DNA from 2 places in the Bradyrhizobium sp. WSM4874 genome. Region 1 is predicted to be linked to the other one. Evidence: riboswitches for the same ligand, from Rfam matches in the RefSeq annotation. Region 1 holds a riboswitch; the other holds the start of a gene.

Evidence for each region. Region 1 has a riboswitch for cobalamin ahead of AC0L3P_RS04075 (TonB-dependent receptor). Riboswitches for the same ligand answer to the same signal wherever they lie in the genome.
Region 2: linked by a shared signal. The riboswitch ahead of metE (5-methyltetrahydropteroyltriglutamate--homocysteine S-methyltransferase) and the one ahead of AC0L3P_RS04075 (TonB-dependent receptor) in region 1 are both predicted to bind cobalamin.

What each region holds. Positions count from the first base shown of each region.
Region 1 covers NZ_JBVVPR010000003.1:34,157-43,890, forward strand. Annotated here, with positions in the region: gene AC0L3P_RS04060 (hydantoinase B/oxoprolinase family protein) at 1-1,227, opposite strand, end outside; gene AC0L3P_RS04065 (hydantoinase/oxoprolinase family protein) at 1,224-3,233, opposite strand; gene AC0L3P_RS04070 (PepSY domain-containing protein) at 3,723-5,156, opposite strand; gene AC0L3P_RS04075 (TonB-dependent receptor) at 5,168-7,525, opposite strand; cobalamin riboswitch at 7,642-7,843, opposite strand; gene AC0L3P_RS04080 (histidine phosphatase family protein) at 7,916-8,488, shown strand; gene cobT (nicotinate-nucleotide--dimethylbenzimidazole phosphoribosyltransferase) at 8,489-9,541, opposite strand; gene cobF (precorrin-6A synthase (deacetylating)) at 9,557-9,734, opposite strand, start outside.
Region 2 covers NZ_JBVVPR010000021.1:39,643-49,376, forward strand. Annotated here, with positions in the region: gene AC0L3P_RS21740 (hypothetical protein) at 46-363, opposite strand; gene AC0L3P_RS21745 (cytochrome-c peroxidase) at 2,342-3,409, shown strand; gene metE (5-methyltetrahydropteroyltriglutamate--homocysteine S-methyltransferase) at 4,228-6,543, opposite strand; cobalamin riboswitch at 6,643-6,842, opposite strand; gene AC0L3P_RS21755 (4Fe-4S binding protein) at 7,574-7,777, opposite strand; gene AC0L3P_RS21760 (EAL domain-containing response regulator) at 8,361-9,575, opposite strand.

The DNA.
Region 1 (9,734 bases):
ATTCGACAGATGCACCCGCGTCGCCGAGATGCCGGCCCGATCGTGCCGTGCGCCCTCGCCACCGCCGTGGACCTCGTAGAGCATCTTCCATGAACCGTTCTGTCGCGGCTCGGCGAAGAAGAGGACGCCCGCGGTGGTCGCCCCGCCGGCCGACAGACGTTCGGGGATGGTATCCTGCATGGCGCGGAAAATCGCATCGACGATGCGCATCGAGGTCTCGTGATTGCCGGCCGCAACCGAGGCACTCCACCCCGGCTCCAGGATGGAGCCTGGGCGCGTGATGATGGTCAGCGGCCGCAGCGCGCCCGCGTTCTGGTTCATGTCGCGCCCGCTCATGATGCGCGCGGCATAGGCCACCGCAGAGCGCGCCATGAACGGTGTCGTGTTGCAGAAATTCGAGACGCGGTCGCAGCTTCCCGAAAGGTCGAAGGTCGCTTCGTCGCCCGCAATGGTGATCTTGACATGAATGCGCGCGGGCGCGTTGTTGACGCCGCCGTCGTCCAGATAATCCTCGCCCTCGTAGACGCCGTCAGGCAGATCGCGCAATGCCTCGCGCATCTCGATTTCGGAGAGATCGTGCAGGCGCGCCTGCGCCGCCGTGAAGACCGCCTTGCCGTGCTCGCGGCAGAGCTCGACGATGCGCTTCTCGCCGGCTTTCGTTGCGGCGATCTGGGCGAGAAGATCGCCCTCGCAGGATTCGGGATCGCGAACATTGGCCTTGAGCAGCTGCACGATCGGCGTATTGACGCCGGCTGCCGTGGCGATCAGAACCGGCGGAATGCGCATCGCCTCCTGGAAGGTGTCGATGGCTTTCGCAAAATAGCTGCCGGGCCATGTTCCCCCGATATCGGGCCAGTGCGCGAGGCTGACTGCGAACGCCACGATCTCGCCGTCGACGAAGACGGGGCGCACGACCTTGACGTCGTTGAGATGATTGCCGCCGAGTGGGCCGACATTGTAGATCAATGCGTCGCCGTCATTCAGGCTGTCGCGCGGGACCACCTTCAGCAATTCGAGGACCGTATAGGCCATTGCGCCGAGATGAATCGGGATGTCGCGCCCCTGCCCGACCAGGTCGCCGCGGCCGTCCGTGATCGCCGACGACAGGTCGCCGGCCTCGCGCAGCAGCGGCGAGCGCGCCGAGCGCGTCATCACCAGACTCATCTCCTCGGCCGCGGCCGAGAGCCCGTGCCTGATGACCTCGACGACGAACGGATCGAGCTTCATACGGCCCCTCGCGTCAGGAACAAATTGCCTGAAACATCCGGCCTCGCCTGCCAGCCGGGCGGGACTACCACGGTCGACCATGCGTCTTCAATGATGGCCGGGCCGCTGACGATTTCGGTCAGCGAGGCGCGATCGATGATGCTTGTCGCGACGTCGTGAAAGCCATCGAACGAGCAGCTGCGCTCGCCGGTGGATACCGTCCTGACCGCGGTGGCCGGCCGGCTCACGACGGTGCTCGAGGGACGGCGTGCCTGCACCCGCACGGATTCGATGACGCAGCTCTCGCTCGTCGCATAGCCGAACAGCTCATGGTGCCGGGCCAGAAAATCCTTCTTCAGCCTGATAACATCGAGCGGTCGCGCGAACGGCACCGGAATAGCGTCGTTCTGCGCCGCGTAGCGCATCAAGGCCACCAGCTCGATCTGAATCTCGGTCGCGGCAACGCCGTTGGCAATCAGCGGCGCCGATGCATCGTCGATCAGCACCTCGATCCGCTCGAACACACGGGCGACGTCGATGCCGTCAAGCGCAGCGCGCAGGGTTTGCTGCTGGAGGAAGCTGAAGTCGGCAGTGAGGCAGCCCAGCGCCGAAAACGCACTCGATGCGCTGGGAACGACGACCTCGGCGATCCCGTAGAGATCGGCAAGACCCGCGGCGTGCATCGGGCCACCACCGCCGAAAGCGAGAAGCGTGCAGTCGCGTCCGTCGATGCCGCGCTCGACTGTGACGCGGCGGAGCGCACGCGCCATTGTCGCATTCGCGACCTTGATGATGCCGAGCGCGGTTTCGGTCAGGCTCAGCCCCAACGCGCGCGCGATCGGCGCGATGACGTCATTGGCTGCCTTGATATCGATTCCGATCCGGTCGCCAAGCCTGGTTTCGGGATTGAGATAACCGAGCACGGCGTTGGCGTCGGTGATGGTCGGCTCGGCACCACCGCGGCCGTAGCAGGCCGGTCCCGGCTCGGAGCCGGCGCTTTCCGGCCCGACGGTCAGGCCACCGGGACCATTACGGACGATCGATCCGCCGCCCGCCCCGATCGAATGAACCGCGAGCATCGGCTGGCGCAGCGGCTTGTCGCCGAGCATGCGACCGTCGGTCATCTCGGCTTGGCCGTCGACGATCAGGCACACGTCGGTGGTGGTGCCGCCCATGTCGAACGTCAGCATACGCGACGTGCCGAGCTGACGCGCGATGCTGACCGATGCGGAGACGCCGGCCGCGGGGCCCGACATGGCCATCACCAGCGGCCGCCGCTTCACGGCCGAGATCGGGACCATGGCACCGGCCGAATGAAACACCTGCAGGCCGGGGCCGATCGGCAGCCGCTGCTCCAGCTCGCTCAGATATTCCACCGCGATCGGCATGGCGGCGGCGTTGAACACGGTCGCCGAAGTCCGCTCATATTCACGCGCCTCGGGATTGACCTCGTGCGACAGCGAAACGTGGGCAACGACGCCCTTGAGGCGCTCGCCGAGCATCTTCTCGTGGACGGGATTGGCATAGGCGTGAAGCAGTGCGACCGCGACGCTCTGAACGCCGGTTGCTTTCAGCCAGGCGACCAGGCGCTCGATCTCCGCTTCATCCAGCGCCTTCAGCACCGTTCCCTCGTGGTCGAGGCGCTCGGCAAGGCCAAAACATCGTTCCGGCGGCACCAGCGGCGGCGATTTCGGCGGGACATCGAGACGATAAAGATCGCGGCGGCGATAGCGCGCGATCTCCAGCACGTCGGCAAAGCCTTCGGTCGCCACCAGCGCCACTTTCGGCAGCCGTCCCTCGACGATGGCGTTGGTCACACGCGTGGTGCCGTGGACGAAGCGCTTGACCTCGCTCTTGCGCAGGCCGACCGCCTCAATGGCCTCCAGCATCGCCTGAACCGGAGCCTGAGGTCGCGACGGCACTTTCGCGATCCGCGCCTCCGCGGGGGAGTGCCGGATTGCGATGATGTCGGTGAAGGTGCCGCCGATGTCGGTGCCGACCTCCCAGTGATTTTCGTCAGTGCTCATGTGTGGGTCAGCTGCGAACGACGTTCGAACCGGACGCCGGGTCCTTCCCGTCCATCGCCAGGTTCAATCGCAAACCGAGAGCGCTCATCATCATCCCCTGTCATGCCACCGCTTGCGAGCGTGCGACAGAGCGATGGGCTCGGGATAGGGCCAGAGTTGTCGCAACGCATTGGACCAGCCCGCGACGGGCAGGACGCGCGGAGGCACATTTTAGTGCAGCGCTGCCCGCAGGGAGTGCACGCCGGTGTGGATCGTTCCACGCGAGAAAAGTGCGGCGCACCACGCATTTTCGCGGACGAAACGCCACATCCGCTGCAGTGCAATCCACGCGCCGCGCACGGACTGTCTAATTTGCAGGCGATAGACCGGCGCTAAGGGCCCTGCGAGTGCTCATGAGCTATGCATGCCAGTCGGCTCAGCCTCTCTTTATTGTACGATCAGTAAGCGGTGGTTTTGCCCGCTCAACGCATCGCGACCTCACTCCAGGCCTCAGGCTGCAAACGAGGGACGCAGGCGGCGCCAGCCGATGACAATGCCCGTGATGGAGAACAGAAAGCCGAGGGCGCAGAGCCCGACGACCAAGCCGTCACGCAGCAACGGATGCGCGACCAGGACCGGAAAATCCAGCGTGTGCAGTGCGCCGTAGAACCAGCGATAGACCCGCCGCGACGAATCCAGCCTTTGCAGCAAGTTGCCGTCCGCGCCGTCGATGTCGAACCAGAGGTCGCCGCAGCAGGAGCGGTAGACCGGGGCACCCGGGACGGTGGACTGCGCGGGATAGTTGTCGTTGTCGGCAAGCACGGACGGTACTGCGCAGCCGGCTGCGAGGCGCGTTGTCAGCCTCTCGACCTCGTGCACATCCAGAGATCCCGTTGGTCGATCGCGGGGCGCATCCCCTGCCTTGATCAAGGTCTGAGCGGCAAGGCCCGTCCGATCCCGCCGATAGAGAGTGCCGTTGAATGCAAACCATTCGGTCTCACGGGCCGACGGCGCTCCAGGCTGCCGATCGATCGATGGGGCAGCCGTCCAGTTCGGTGCGGCGTTCATCACGCTGGATTCGGCCGAGGTCAATTGCCCACGCGAGAATAGTCGCCCGTGATCCATGGAGAGCCAGCCGCTGAAAATCCAGGTCAGCACGAAGACCATCGCCGCGAGGCCGATGAGATGATGCAGCGCATGCCAGCCACGATAGGGCGAGTCGATCAGACCGCCTCGAGCTTTGATCCGCGCAAGCCCGAGCACAGTGCCGAGCAAAGCCGCGATCAGGGCCAGCAGCGACAAGGTCCAGACCACGCGATCCCACAGCGACCAATTGCTTCGCAGCACCGTTGGATAGATCCAGTGCAGCACGCTGCCGACCAGATTCCAGGTCCGCTCGCTGCGCGTCGTATCCAGGACGATCTCGCCGGTGAGCGAGGAAACATAGAGCTCCGTTGCGGCGGCGTCGCCCAGGGCAGCCCGAAACAAGGGCCGATGGCGGTCGAAGCCGTTCGGCACACTCCATTGATCATAGTCCGAGCGCGCAACGATCGCGGCCCGCGCGGCATCCAGCCCACGGCTGCGCGCGTGATCTCGCGCGATGGCGATCGCGACGTCGAATGATTTGACCGACGCGTCGGCCCCATCGGAGGCGCGGACTGCGTTTGCGCGGGATGGCCCCGAGACGACATAGAGCGGTCCGTCGCTGCGCTGGATCAGGCGAACGCGCGTCGCATCCGCGATGCCGCTTGCGGCCACGGCATCGGCGACCGCAATCCTCGTCTCAGCGCTAGCCAGCGGCACGAGCCCGGCAAAACGTTCCGTTTCCGTCAGAGATGGGAACGGAACGAAGTGCATCACGATTCCCGTCGCGAACCACATCGCGAACAGCAGGCAGAACGCGATCCCGAGCCATCGATGCAGCAGGACGATCGTGCGCATCATCGATCAGCGTCCTACCATTTGAACGCGGCCGAGATCTCATAGGTGCGCGGTGCGCCCAGCAGGATCTGGTCTGGGTAGAACGGATCGCCCCAGATCGCGTAACGCTTGTCGGCGATGTTGCGCACCCGGAAAGACAGGCGGGCCTGGTCGACAGCGTTGAACACGGTCTTGGGGATGTCGACGAAGGCGTAGACATCGGCCACGGTGTAGGCCTTCAGCGTCACCGTGTTGGCATCAGTGTTGTAGCGGTCGCCGACATGGCGGCCGGTGATACCGAGCTCGACCGCCCAGGGCGTGAAGAAACGGTACGACGCGCCGGCATTGGCGACGACGCGCGGCACGTTCGGCGGCGTGTTGCCGGAAAACGAGCCGCCGACAAAATCGTAGTCGGCGTAGCGCGCATCGACATAGGCGATGTTGCCCCAGAGGCGCAGAGGCTCGATCGGACGCACGGACGCGGCAAGCTCGGCGCCCTTCGACTCCTGCCGTCCGGCAAGGTTGAGCTGCATGCCGCCGGCCGCGGCATAGACGTTCTTGCGCAGGATGTCATAGGCCGAGAACGACCACTCCGCCCGGTTGTCCCAGAACAGGTGCTTGACGCCGGTCTCATAGGTGCGCGCGGTGGTCAGGTTGAGCGGATCAGTCGGATTGAGCAGGAAGATGTTGTTGGCCGCGATGTCGGCGCCGGTCGCATATTGGCTGAAGAAGGTCAGGCCCGGAACCGCTTCCCACGTGTAGCCGATGCGGCCCGTGGTCGGGACCCAGGATTGCGAGAACGGGAAGTTCGCCTTCTCCAGACCGAACTTGTCGGTCGAATTGCGGTCGAGCCCGATATGCTCGACACGCAGGCCGCCAACCAGCGCGAAGCTGCGCGTGAGCTTCAGCCGATCCTCGAACGACAGCGCCTCGTTGTCGATGCGCGCGGTCTGCTGCTGTATGGTGAGCAGGCCGTAATAGCCGCGAGGCGGATCGACCAGCGGAACGGAATCGCCGGGGAAATTTGCGGCGCCCGGCCTCACGAAATCAAGGTAGCTTGAGGACAACGTCGTGACCAGGCGATTGTCAAAGCCGGCGATATTCGCATCCCAGATCAGGTCGGTGATGTTGCCGACCAGGCGTTGGCTGTGCGCGACATAGAAGCGCTCACGGTCAACCATGTTGGTACCGGAATTGAACGCCTCGATCTCGTTGTTGAACCATGTTCGCTCTGCGCCGTAACCATAGGCCTGACTCTTCAGCGTCAGGTCGGGCGCCAGCTTCAGCTCGAAACCGCCGCGCAGCCAGACCTCCTGTGCGACGTTGCGATTATCGAGGACGTTGTAGTTGGTGTTGAAGGTGCGATCGTCGATCGTGACCGCACCGAGATTGGTTTTGTTGTAGTTCGAGACGTAATTGCCGGACACGATCCCCGTCGTCGCATGCGAGCCGCTGAAGGCGATCGGCACCAGCGGCGCACCCCAATAAGCTTTCGAGCGATCTTCCCGATACTCGATCGCACCCCAGACCTTGAGGCTGTCGGAGATGCGGTAGTTGAGCTGGCCCGACACGTCGAGCGTCTTGGTGTTGGTGTCGTCGGCAAAGCCGTTGAGCGAGGAACGGCTGACGTCGAAGCGGTAGTCCAGCCCCTGCACATTGGTGCTGCCGCCCGAGCCGTAATGCGCCCGGAACGAGTTCAGCGAATCCCAGGAGAAATCCGCCTCGTTCCGGATCGCTCCGGTGTGCGGCTGCTTGGTGACGAAGTTGATCGCGCCGCCGGCGGCGCCCTCGCCCGACATCAGTGACGCCGGACCCTTCAGGAATTCGACAGCCTCCAGATTGGCCGTGTCGGTGATCCGCGAGGTCATGTTCTGCGGACCGATCTTGATGCCGTTGTAGAGCGTGTTGATCTGGCTGTTGGTGAAGCCGCGCATGGAGAAAGCCGAAGGCTCGGCCGGATTGTCGCCGGATGTGACGCCCACCGCGCCCTGCGCGACGTCGGACACGGTGCGATAGCCCTGCTCGCGCATGGTTGCGGCCGAGATCACCTCCACGGTCGCGGGCGTTTCGCGCACGGTCAGGCCGAGGCGCGAGGCGCTTTCGGCGACGGCATTGGTATTGAGCGGCGTCTGTGCTGCCGCGATCGGCACGACAGGCCTGGGCGGTACAGATGCGGCCTCTGGCGGGCGCGCTGCTGCGCGGCGTGGGCCCTGCGCCTCCCGCGCGGCGGGCTTGGCCTGCTTGCGGGATTGGGCGGGCGTTACTTCGACCGGCGGCAGAGGTTCGCGAGCCTGCTGCGCCAGCGCGGCGGAGGGATCAAGAACGGCAAAGGATGTGAGTGCGGCGGATGCAAGCAGGAACGCGCGCGGTCGTACAATGCGAACAGGAGACACGGTCTCGGACCTCGGTATGACGTCAGTGGCACGTCACAGCGAACCAAGGTCCCATCTTCCGGCTCCCAACCTTCCGATGAAGCCGAATGTCTGTACTCCCCGACCGACATCTTCGCGTGTGACCACGGCTGACGGCAGGTCTCCTGGCTCGCGGGTCAGTACCTTGCGTCGCCTTCCCGGGACCGAGATACCCAGTGGCATGTGACGCAAGATTCGCCGCTTACAGTTGCGGGGGCAGCCACGGCATTGGGGACAAGGTCCCCGCACCGCATTCCCTTTTCATCCCCTCTCGGGGAAACCGTCGCAAGCATCTAGGATTACGATCCAGACAGAGTCAATGTGCCAGTTGCGGCGTTATTGCCACAACGACCAGTTTCCTTGGAGATAAGCATGGAAGGCGAGACCTTCCTCTGGCTGATACGGCACGCGCCCGTCGATGGCGTCACGGGGACGATCCATGCAGCCGACGCGCCAGCGGATCTCGGCGCTCGCGCGCAGCTGGAGGCGCTGCGCCAGCGCCTGCCGCGGGACGCCGCGAGCTATGCGAGCCCGTCGCGGCGCACGGTCGAGACGGCCCGCGCGCTGGGTCTCGAGCCGCTGCAGCTGGACGAATTCCGCGAGCAAAATTTTGGTGACTGGACCGGCCGTCGGCATGACGAACTCGCCGCGACCGGTGGCGAGGCCTATGCACGGTTCTGGAGCGATGCGGCGCGCGGACGGCCGCCGGGCGGCGAGAGCTTTGAGGAACAGGTCGCGCGCGTCCGGCTGGGGCTGTCAAAGATCGGCGCCGGGGCCGCAACGCTCGTCGTGCATTCCGGCACGATCCGCGCGGCGCTGTGCATCGCGCTGGATCTGACGCCACAAGCGGCCCTGCGCTTTGTGATCGATCCGCTGTCGCTGACCCGGATCGACCGGCTCGCGACCGGTTGGCGCGTCGGCTCCGTCAATCAGCCGATGATTTGATCAGGCCGGACGATCCGGCACATTGGCCTGCGCAAAGGTCGCCATGCCGTTGTGGAGCGCACACGCCGACCGCACCAGCGGCAGCGCGATGGCCGCGCCCGATCCTTCGCCGAGCCTGAGATCGAGGCTGATCAACGGCTGCACATTCAGCGCGCGAAGCACCAGCCGATGCCCCTGCTCGGCGGACTGGTGCGAGGCCAGCAGGAACGGCTGGCACGACGGGTTGAGCCGCGCCGCCGCCAGCGCCGCCACCGACACGATGAAGCCGTCGATCAGCACGGGGATGCGGGCTTGCGCGGCCGCAATGATGGCGCCGCAGATGACCGCGATCTCGAGACCGCCGACGGCGCACAGGATCTTTTCGGGCGAAGCGCCTGCAATGGCATGGCGTGCGATTGCAGCATCGATCACCCGCGCCTTGTGCGCACGGCCGGCCGCGTCGATGCCGGTGCCGCTGCCCGCGATCTCCGCGGCGCTCACGCCGAGCAAGCCGGCCGCGATCGCCGCCGATGTCGTGGTGTTGCCGATGCCCATCTCGCCGAAGATCAGAAGATCGGGCTGCCCGGCCTGTGCGCGCGTCACCGCACGTCTGCCGGCTTCGAAGGCGAATGCCAGCTCTGCGGGGGTGAGCGCAGCTTCGATGCTGAAATCGCGCGTGCCGCTGCGCGGCTTGTCGGTCACGATTCCGGCCATCTCCTCCTGCGCCAGTGTGCCGGCATCGACGACCTCCAGGCTGGACCCCAGCTCACGCGCGAGCACCGAGATCGCGGCGCCGCCGGAGGCGAAATTCGCCAGCATCGCGATGGTCACTTCTTGCGGATAGGCCGAGACGCCCTGCGCGACGATGCCGTGATCGCCGGCAAAGATGATGATCGGCACCCGCGCCGCGCGCGGCTGCTCGGTTGCTTGCAGGCCGGCAAGCTCGATCGCGAGCTGCTCGAGCCGGCCGAGCGCGCCGGTCGGTTTCGTCAGTTGCGCCTGCCGCGCCACCGCCGCCTCGCGATGGACTGCGGAGATATCGGGGCATTGTTGGGTGACCCATTCGGGGAGCATGCTGCCTCGCTTGCCTCACAGCCTGCGCTTGAGGATGTAACTGTCCATGATCCAGCCGTGCCGTTCGCGCGCCTCTTGCCGGACGGCGATGATACGCGGGCCGATCTCGGCCAGCGCGCCGGACATGACGATCTGATCGGGCATGCCGAGATAGGCCCCCCACCAGATGTGCAGGCCCGCCGGATCAAGCGAG
Region 2 (9,734 bases), on a different contig from region 1:
AGTATTCCTGTGCGCGCGCCTGCGGAATTCAGCGTAAGACACGCGTCACTTCCATAGAAGAGATTCTGGCCAGTCTGTGAACTCCAACTCGAAGCTACGTAGGCCGGTGGGTTTTGTCGTGAATTTAAGGGTCTTCCCTGAAAGGTCGGCCAATGAACCAGATGCGAATGTGAAAACTGTCGTGCCGGAAGTTGCGACCCCAATGCCTTGCTCGCCTTCCATGCTAGAGAAGTCGGTCGCCTCGGAGAGTTGCCCAAGTGCAACTCCCTCCAGCGCGTGGTGAAATTCCATGGAGGCCAAGTATGTCCTTTTGTCAGCAGCCCACTCGCTGACCGACACTGCTGTGATCCCCGCGTCGGTCAAGAGACCACCTGCGATCCGGCAGCCATATTGAACGGTGAGAATAACCCGCTCATTCCGAACTCCGGCCGGCTCTCGATCGGCGGCAGTGATCGTGCACGCGTACCGCCTTGTTTCCGCAACCGCCCCCATACCTAGCCCGATCCACTCGAGAGCGGAACATAGTACAAAAGCGAGAGCGGGTCTTATCATTCGACTGCACCTGAACTGAAACATCGTTCTCTGCTCTGTACAATCTGACGCTACGGGCGATTCAAGCTCCTTCGATCGCTCTGCCGGATCAACGTTACTCAGGTGACTGCGGTGTCGCAGAAGCCAGGCGAGCGGTATCCCCCGGCAGTGCCCTTGGACGGGGCCGGCCGATTTCATTATCGGTGCGCAGCGGGCAGCACGTCGGTGAACCAAGGCTATGGGCCGAGCTTTTCAGGTCGGCGGCGGCCATGAGAGGCGCGACGGCCCGCGGCGCCGGAGCGCTACATTCCTGACCCAGGCGCAGGCGCTCTGTGAGCGGACGCTATTTAACGCGGAATGCTCCCGCGGCACAGGTCCCGAAATTTTGCTTCACAATCTCAATGTAAAAGGAAACGTGGCCGAGACGAGCCGTTCAAAGGCAGACTGCCGCTCAAGCAGACGCTCTTCGAGCATCTTACGCTGGAGATCATCTAGCTCGCTTTGAAGCCTTCTGCGACAACGCCAAATGTCATTCCGTACGGATCTGATCTCATTCAAGCGCTCGTCAATCGACGTCATCACGGATACCGTATCCAACTTGAACCAGCCATGGACAAGTGCTCAATCACGTTCTTCCTCGCTAACACGCCGATAAATCTCAGGACTTGGGCCATCTGCGGACTGATGTCACGGTCTCCTCCCAGCGTGTCCTCTTGTATCGGCATCATTCAACGCAAGAGCACGAAGTAGCGGTTGCTCCTGCAGAAGTTCAGCTTATTTTGCCCCAGCGCGCAGGATTTCAAAAGCTAGCAGCAGCCCGTGAGTGGGCCGACTAGGTAATCCAACCAACACCCGCCGGATCAGGGGTCAGGCTGGTCACCTGTCGAATTGGAGTAGCGATCAATCAGACGGTCGCACTGTCAAACTCTGGGCAGCCGCGCCTTTCAGAGTTGGGCACGGCAATTGCCATGCCAGCGAACCTCAGGTGGAATTGAATCAAGCCATGTTCGGTTCGGAGACTCGTCCTTTACGAACGAGCCGGGCTTCGCGGCGGCGGCGCGCCAGAGCGGCCGGGATATGAGTCGGAGAGGCTTCAGTCGGCAGGGCTCGGCGAAATCGTGAACGATGCGCACTGCCGGGCGCCTCGGCTCAGTGTCTCGCCCAGCTGCGTAGGTCTTGTTACCGCCGTTCCCGCGTGCGGCCGGCAAGCTGGCAAGCGAACCTCACCACAAAGGTATCTGCTATCACTCTAGCCGGGCCTGGCGCTTGTGGCATCTGTGACACTGAATGTAGTGATCAAACCAAGACATCCGACTTTGTTTGTTCGTCCGGACCCGTTCTACAACTAAATCAGCAACTTGCATCTCGGACGCAACTGGCATCGCAGTTGCTAATTGGCCAATGACACCGTGAGCGCTGAGCGCGGCCATTGGTGTAAGACGGATACATCAACTTTGCGGGAGCGTATTGGCCACCCAATCGCTCGATGGAGCACCGATGCGGCCACCGGACAGCTTACTACTTGCGCCACACTTGTTGTTGTCAGACCGACCATCAGGCCGAAGTTGAGGCGCTAGTCTGATCGACCAACAGAAAGGCCGCGATCTAAGCTCAAAGCGAACTCGCGAATCACATGAGCCCCTCAAGTCCGTGCGTGAACGCCGCGGCGAGCTCCTCAAAGTCGTACATTTTGATGCAGCCTCGCTTCGGAGGATCCGCTGCATGCTGCGCCGGACCGTCGAGGAACGCGTGGCATCGCTTTCGACTGTTTCCTTTCCTTGTTTAACAATCAGAACTAATGAGGCGGTGTATGAACATGTCGATCCCGGAGCTTCGGCTTGTCGCTGAAGCATCTATTTTCGCTATTGGGCTGCTGATGTCGTCAGGAGCTAACGCCGACGATGATCTGATGAGAAACGCCAAGCAGATCTTCCATCCAATCCCCTCGGTGATTCCTGCGGTAAAAAACAATCCGGTGACGCATGGAAAGGTCGAGCTTGGCAAGATGCTGTTCTTCGATCCGCGGCTATCGGCGAGCGGGATCATTAGCTGCAATACGTGCCACAATCTCGGCACCGGCGGAGTCGATGCCGGTCCGACCTCCGTTGGTCACGGCTGGAAGGTCGGCCTACGTCGGGCCCCAACCGTCTACAACGCAGTGTTCAATGTGGCGCAATTCTGGGACGGACGCGCCGCGGACCTCAAGGCGCAAGCCACCGGCCCGGTGCAGGCGAGTGCCGAAATGAATGCGACTCCGGATCATGTGCTCGGTATCTTGAACTCAATGCCCAGCTACGTCGCCTTGTTCAAGAACGCTTTTCCGAACGAAGCGAGATCGGTCACCTTTGAAAATTTTGCGAAGGCGATCGAGGCTTTTGAAGCGACTCTCATTACACCTGCGGCTCCATTCGATCAGTATCTGGAGGGCAATACACTTGCTCTCGATGATCAGCAGAAGTCAGGGTTGGCACTGTTTATGGCGAAGGGATGTTCCTCTTGCCACAATGGAATTAATCTCGGTGGGCAGGCCTACTTCCCGTTCGGCGTGATGAAAAAGCCGGACGCAAGCGTGCTTCCGGACGCCGATAAGGGCCGGTTCGCGGTTACCAGGGCGGCTGGCGACGAATATGTCTTCCGCGCTGCGCCATTGCGGAACGTCGCGTTGCGAGCCCCTTACTTCCATTCGGGCCAGGTTTGGAGCCTGAAGCAAGCTGTTGCCCTGATGAGTGAAATCCAGCTCGGCACCAAGCTTAGCGATAGGGAGGAAAACGACATTGTCTCATTTCTGAATTCGCTGACCGGTCGGCTGCCTAAGATCGAATATCCGATACTGCCGACGCGCACCAACACGACACCAAAGCCTTCAATAGACAGATAGCCTTAGCAGCACCGGCCTCATTCCCTGACGAAGAGCAACAGAGGCGACGCAAGAAACCGGCCTCCCCGCAATGACGTCTAAATGAATGATGCTGTGCTGTCACTCATCACCACGCATACATAAAAATGCCCGGCCTCGACGGGAGGCCGGGCAGAAGTCACGCAGGAGCGACGCTGCTTTCCGCATCGCACCAGCTTTCGTCGGTAGGGAGGACTACCGGCGACCGATTTACGGCGAGGGCACTCGCCGTCAAACAACAAGAAGCGGATATCGCTCCGCGCAACTTAGCGAGCCGCTTGCTTTCCACTCCTGTCGGAAAGTTCAAGACTTGCCACCACTTGCCAGCTGTCCGGTTGGCAAGGGGAGCCTTGATGGAGCTGGGATCCATCCCGCAGGCGGTTTGGCTGCCGTGTCCTGGAACTCAAGCGTCAGTTTGCCGTCACGCGGCACCATGTGGCAGCGCCCCAACGCCAGCAAATCTTCCCGAAGCCCGCGCCAACGCGCCAATTACGTATGAAATTCCGGAAGGGCGGTAAAATAGATTGTTGTGATGGGACGCATCCACGCGATGGATAAATGAAAAGATAGGGCCGTGGTTCGCGTCGAGCGGTAGTGAGTTGGAATATGTCACCTGATCGGTATGACCGGCATGCTGTCGTCCGCCGGATTCGAGCTTGTCGCCGGGTGTATGCGATCACCTCCGCCGAAGCAGACCGGCATTCGCAAGCGCTGGAAGGTTTAGGAAGCTCGCAAGATATCGCGACCTCCCAAAGCGCGTGCATCTTATTCACAATACGTTGGTGACGCGCTCCGTACGATCATGCCTCACCCCGCAACTCGCGTGCGGCGGCCACCATATTGACGAGCGCGGGACGCACCTCCTCCCATCTTCGAGTTTTCAGTCCGCAGTCGGGATTGATCCAGAGCTGCCGATCGGAAACCCGCTGCCGCGCCAACACAATCAGCTGCTTGATCTCGGCTGCTGCGGGAATGCGCGGTGAATGAATGTCATAGACGCCTGGCCCGATTTCATTAGGATATTTGTAGCTCTTGAAAGCGTCGAGCAATTCCATTTTGGAGCGCGACGCCTCGATTGAAATGACGTCGGCATCCATTGCTGCGATCGCATCGATGATTTCGTTGAACTCGGAATAGCACATGTGCGTATGGATCTGAGTTCCGTCAGCGACAGCGGAGGAGCAAACGCGGAAACTGTCCACTGCCCAATCGAGATAGTCCTTCCACTGCGATTTGCGCAGCGGCAATCCCTCCCGCAACGCAGCCTCGTCGATCTGGATCATGGTCGCTCCAGCCGCCTCAAGGTCGATGACTTCGTCTCGGATCGCGAGAGCGATCTGTCGGCATGTCTCGCTCCGCGGGATGTCGTCACGGACAAACGACCAGTTCAGGATCGTCACCGGTCCGGTCAGCATAGCCTTGACGGGTTTTTTGGTCAGAGACTGCGCATGTCGCCACCATTTAACGGTCATGGGCTTCGGGCGGGAGACATCTCCAAACAGGATAGGAGGGCGAACGCACCGCGAGCCATAAGACTGAACCCAGCCGTGCTTGGTGAATGCGAAACCCAACAGCTGCTCGCCAAAGTATTGAACCATGTCATTGCGCTCGAACTCACCGTGTACGAGCACGTCCAGGCCGATATCTTCCTGCCAATGCACGGTATGGGCTGTCTCCGCTTTCAGAAGCTGCTCGTACTGCGTGTCATTCAGCGCTCCCCGCGCATGAGCTGCACGCGCATTGCGGACGTCCGCCGTTTGCGGGAAGGATCCGATGGTTGTGGTTGGAAACATCGGCAATGCGAAGGCGACGCGCTGGACGTCGGCGCGCTGGGTGAACGCACTGCGACGGCGGCGCATGCTATCGTCGATCGCGGCCATTCGTCCGGCGACGTTCGCACTGTGGATCTTCGGCGATGTTTCGCGGGTGACGGATGCATCCTCTGAGAGCGTGAGTTCATCGGCCACGTCGGCAGCAAGGCCAGCCAGCGCTTTGCCCAATATCGAAAGTTCCTTGATCTTCTGCACTGAGAACGCCAACCACGTCTTCAGATTGGGATCGAGATCGATCTCTAGCTCAATGTCGGTCGGAACATGAAGCAGCGAGCAGGAGGGGGCAATCTGAACACGGTCCCTGCCCAGTTTTTTGACCATAGGAGCAAGTTGGTCGAGTAGCGCCGGCAGATTAGAGCGCCACACGTTGCGACCATCAACGACGCCGAGCGAGACCACGAGATCTCTACGGGCTCTGGCGACAATCGCGTCCAACTGGTCAGGTGCACGAACCAGGTCGACATGAAGCCCGGCAACGGGCAAGGCCAATACTGTTTCAAGATTGTCGCCGACAGCCCCGAAGTATGTGGCCAGCATGATTTTAAGGGCCGGCACGGCCTTAGCGAAATGAGCATAGGCCCGGCGGACAGCCGCCCGAGATGCTTTGTCGACGTCCATCACTAGGCATGGCTCGTCGAGCTGAACCCATTCAGCGCCGCGCGCGGCTAGTTCGCGGAGAACATCGACGTAGACGGGGAGGAGTCGATCAAGCAGCGACAGCGGATTGAATGCGGGATTTACGCTTTTGCCGAGCTTCAGGAAAGTGACTGGGCCCACTAGGACGGGCCGCGTCTGATAACCGAGGCTTCTTGCCTCCTCATATTCCTCGATCGGCTTCCGAGAGGCATACCTAAAGATCTGATCCTGGTGAAATTCCGGCACCATGTAGTGGTAGTTCGTATCGAACCACTTCGTCATCTCCTGTGCGGCTACGCCGGGCCCATGCTGAGCGTGACCACCGTCCTGAGCGCCACGCGCCATGGTGAAGTAGGTTTTGAGCGACACAGGACCTTCGGTCCAGCCGTAAACGTCGGGAATGGCGCCGACCATTAGGCTGGTATCGAGCACATGGTCGTAGAGCGAGAAGTCATTCGAAGGAATGACGGTCGCACCGCGGGATTTCTGCCGTGCCCAATTAGCGGCACGAAGTCCACTCCCCGCCTCGAGGAGCTCGGCTTCGCTGGACTTTCCCGCCCAGTAGCTCTCGAGCGCGAATTTGAGTTCGCGTCGTGGGCCGATGCGTGACGTCCCCAGTGTTGCAACGGGAAGCGAAAGGATAGACATAGCTTAGACCCCATGTTGGGGCAAAGGCCACGGCGGACGCAGACAGCGAACATCGCCTGAGCGACAACTGCTTGGCGCACACCGGGACGCCCCGCCCGTGGACGATATCTTGTCGAGGCAGGTCTCCTGGCTCACGGGTCGTTGCTGCTGTCCGGCCTTCCCGAAGCCGCATGGCGTCAGTGACTTCATTGGACAGCGGCTCGCCGCTTACAGTTGCGGGGGCAGCGCCGGCATTGCACCGGCTTCCCTCTTAGCTCCGGATCAAACGAAATCCGGAGACCGCGACGGCTTGAATTATGCGCACGAGGATCGATGCGTCAACCTACCGATTCTCGCTGCGATATTGCCCAAGCGATTACGAGCGCACTAGGCGGGCACGACGGTCTTGCTCGCGGCCTGGTGAACACGCCCGGATCTGTGGAGGCTCCGCTTGTGAAATGCATTCGCTCCTTGCTCGCGTAACGGTGAGCTCCACCACCGGAACGAACCCGGGCCGCTTTCGGTATCTGTGTGATCGCGAGGAGGCGGCTTTTTCCGTCGGCAACTTTTCGAACCTGCGCGTCAGGAAGGTGCGATCATCCTGGGCCGGCATCCGTTTGGCCACAGCCCATAAGGCTCCCTAGAAATTTCGAAAGCCGGATCGCTCCAGGACCGCACGGATGATCAGGTCGGCTCCTTGGTGTTCGGCGGGCCCGCGACCAGGCACGAGGTCGTCCGCCTCCGTGAGGTTGGTCAAGACGATCTTCTCGGTGCACTAGGTGTTCACGTGCTGAGCGACTTTTGCGCCGGCTTCGATGCGTCCGTGGCCGCTCGACGCCGGTCTGCCTCGCCTTGTCCTTGTTCGTGACAAATTCGACGGTGTCCTCCGACAGAGCCCTTTGAGGGGGTCCTCGGAGTCGCTCAGCGCCTTAAGCTCATAACGATGTTAATCGACCTCGATGCGCCCCATGCGGTCGTGGTCTCCTCAAGGCCCCACATCTACAACTTCGTTCGCGAAATCGAGCGATGAGGCCTTTTGGTCGCGGGCTGCCTATCCTGTCTTGGACGGGACACAGGTGTCAGGGACCGGACAGACCACCGCGCATTGCGGTGTGTCGCAATGGCCCTCGCACTCCGTACATTTTTTGGCATCGATAACGTAAATGTCGCGCTTCAGACTGATCGCCGCGTTGGGACACTCGAACTCACATGCGCCACAAACGGTGCATTGCGAAGCGACGATCTTGTAAGCCATGCCTTCCGACTCCTTAGGCGAGCGATGCCATGCGCGATCCCTTTCAAATGCCGTGCCAAACGCAGACGCGCTCAATGTTGGGCAATTTGCCCAATTCGGCTGTCCCGGGTCTGAGACCATGTTGCATCTGCGACAGCAACAGGTCGCTTCAATTTCAGGCTACGAGCCGTCTGGCCCTCTTGCGAGAGTCAGTCGCGACTTGACGCTGGAAGCGTCCGTCGGTTTGCTTGGCACGTCAGCGCGGGGGCAAGCGAGGCTGACGCTTCCTCAACCGGCGGCGACAAAAAACCGCCAGCGGACGCAGGTCTACGTCGGATCTCGGCAAACCTCCGGTCACACACCCCGACTGGAGGTTTGTGCAAGCCTCGCTCATGGCTGCAACGCTAGCTGCGCGGAGGACTCGCTGGAGGCTTGCCAAAACGGGCTTGTCGTATAACAAGCTTCGGAGGGAAACATGAAGTGGCGGCGGGACGAGCGACACTGGCCTTGCAGACCGACTGAATTGCACTCAGCCTCATGCCTGGTGCCGAGTAGGCATGGCGGTGCTCGTGAGCGTCACTTGGCCGCACTCAGCCACTCGCAACTATTTTGGACGAGCTGGAGCGGGGTTGAAAGATGACTGTGCAAATTGCTTCAGTGGCATGGCTTTTCCGAACAGATGGCCCTGCGCAAGGTCGAAGCCGAGTTCGGCCACAGCGATTAGGTCGGCCTGGCTCTCCACACCTTCGGCGACGGTGCGCACATTGTACTCTTTGGCTAGATCAACGATATGGCGGCACACCCTTCGCTTGAGGGGCCCATTCGCGCAGCCGCCTACGAACTGACGATCCACTTTCAATTTCACGAACGGGAATTTTGTCATCCCCATCAGCTGCGGCCAATTGGCACCGACATTGTCGATTGCAAGGCCAATGTTGTGAAAGCGAACCTCACGCGCAACCTCGACCAGGAGATCTAGGTTCTGGATCGCTTCAACGCTCTCGATTTCAATCGTCAAACCGCCGAAAGCGGCGTGCGACGGCATGCGCCGACAGAGATCGCGTACCTCCTGCGGGTCAATCAGGAATGCTGCCGGGAGATTGATGGAGAGATCGATCGAAGTTTGCTGCTCCAGAAGATACTGCCAATCCTTGATCGCGCGGTCGATCACGAACTGCGACAAGTTCCTAAAATGCGGATCGTGAGGTTCCGGGATGAAATAGGCCGGTGGAACAACGCCCCAGGTCGGGTGCCGCATTCGCACATGCGCCTCGGCGCCGCGGCGGCTAAGGGTACACGCGTCAAACTTCGGCTCATACCAGAGCTCAAGCCAGCCAGCGTGTAAGGCTTCTCCGACATGGACCGCGGGACGGGGCGCCGGCTCTCTTGGCAAGAGCATGCCGATCCGATCGCGCAACGTCTCGGCTGCAAACGGCGCCCTGAGCGGCGGCAGCATAGCAAGTCCATATTCACTACCGACCTGCTGCACTGCCGCCATGATGATCGACTCGCGCGCCCCGAACGCCAGCACTCGGCCTGCAAATTCTTCGCGTACCAGTATCTCGAGCAATCGTCCAGGCTCGATGCGGTCCGAGCCAATGCCGAGCAGGATCAGATCAGGGAACTCCGTGCGGAGTACGTGCGGCAACTCGTCAGCAGTCCTGCATTCGCTGATAACAAATCCCATATCCTCCAGCACATCCCGTAGAAAGGCGCGCAGATGCCGCTTGCCGACGGCCAGGCACGCCCGCGGCCGCACCTTACGTTGCCCGAAGATTACAGGTTTCCCTCCGACCAGTTCGGCCTGCCCATGTTCCATCGCAACCACTCCCGTTCAGTGACGGTGCCTTAAACGAGGAGAGAAGGTCGAAACAAGCTGTGCTTCCCGATATCTTTCTGATTGTTCGAGATAAGCTTAAGATAGTGCATTAGTGTGCAAAATCTTTCGCGATCTTGCTCAGACGATTTTATCGGGCGC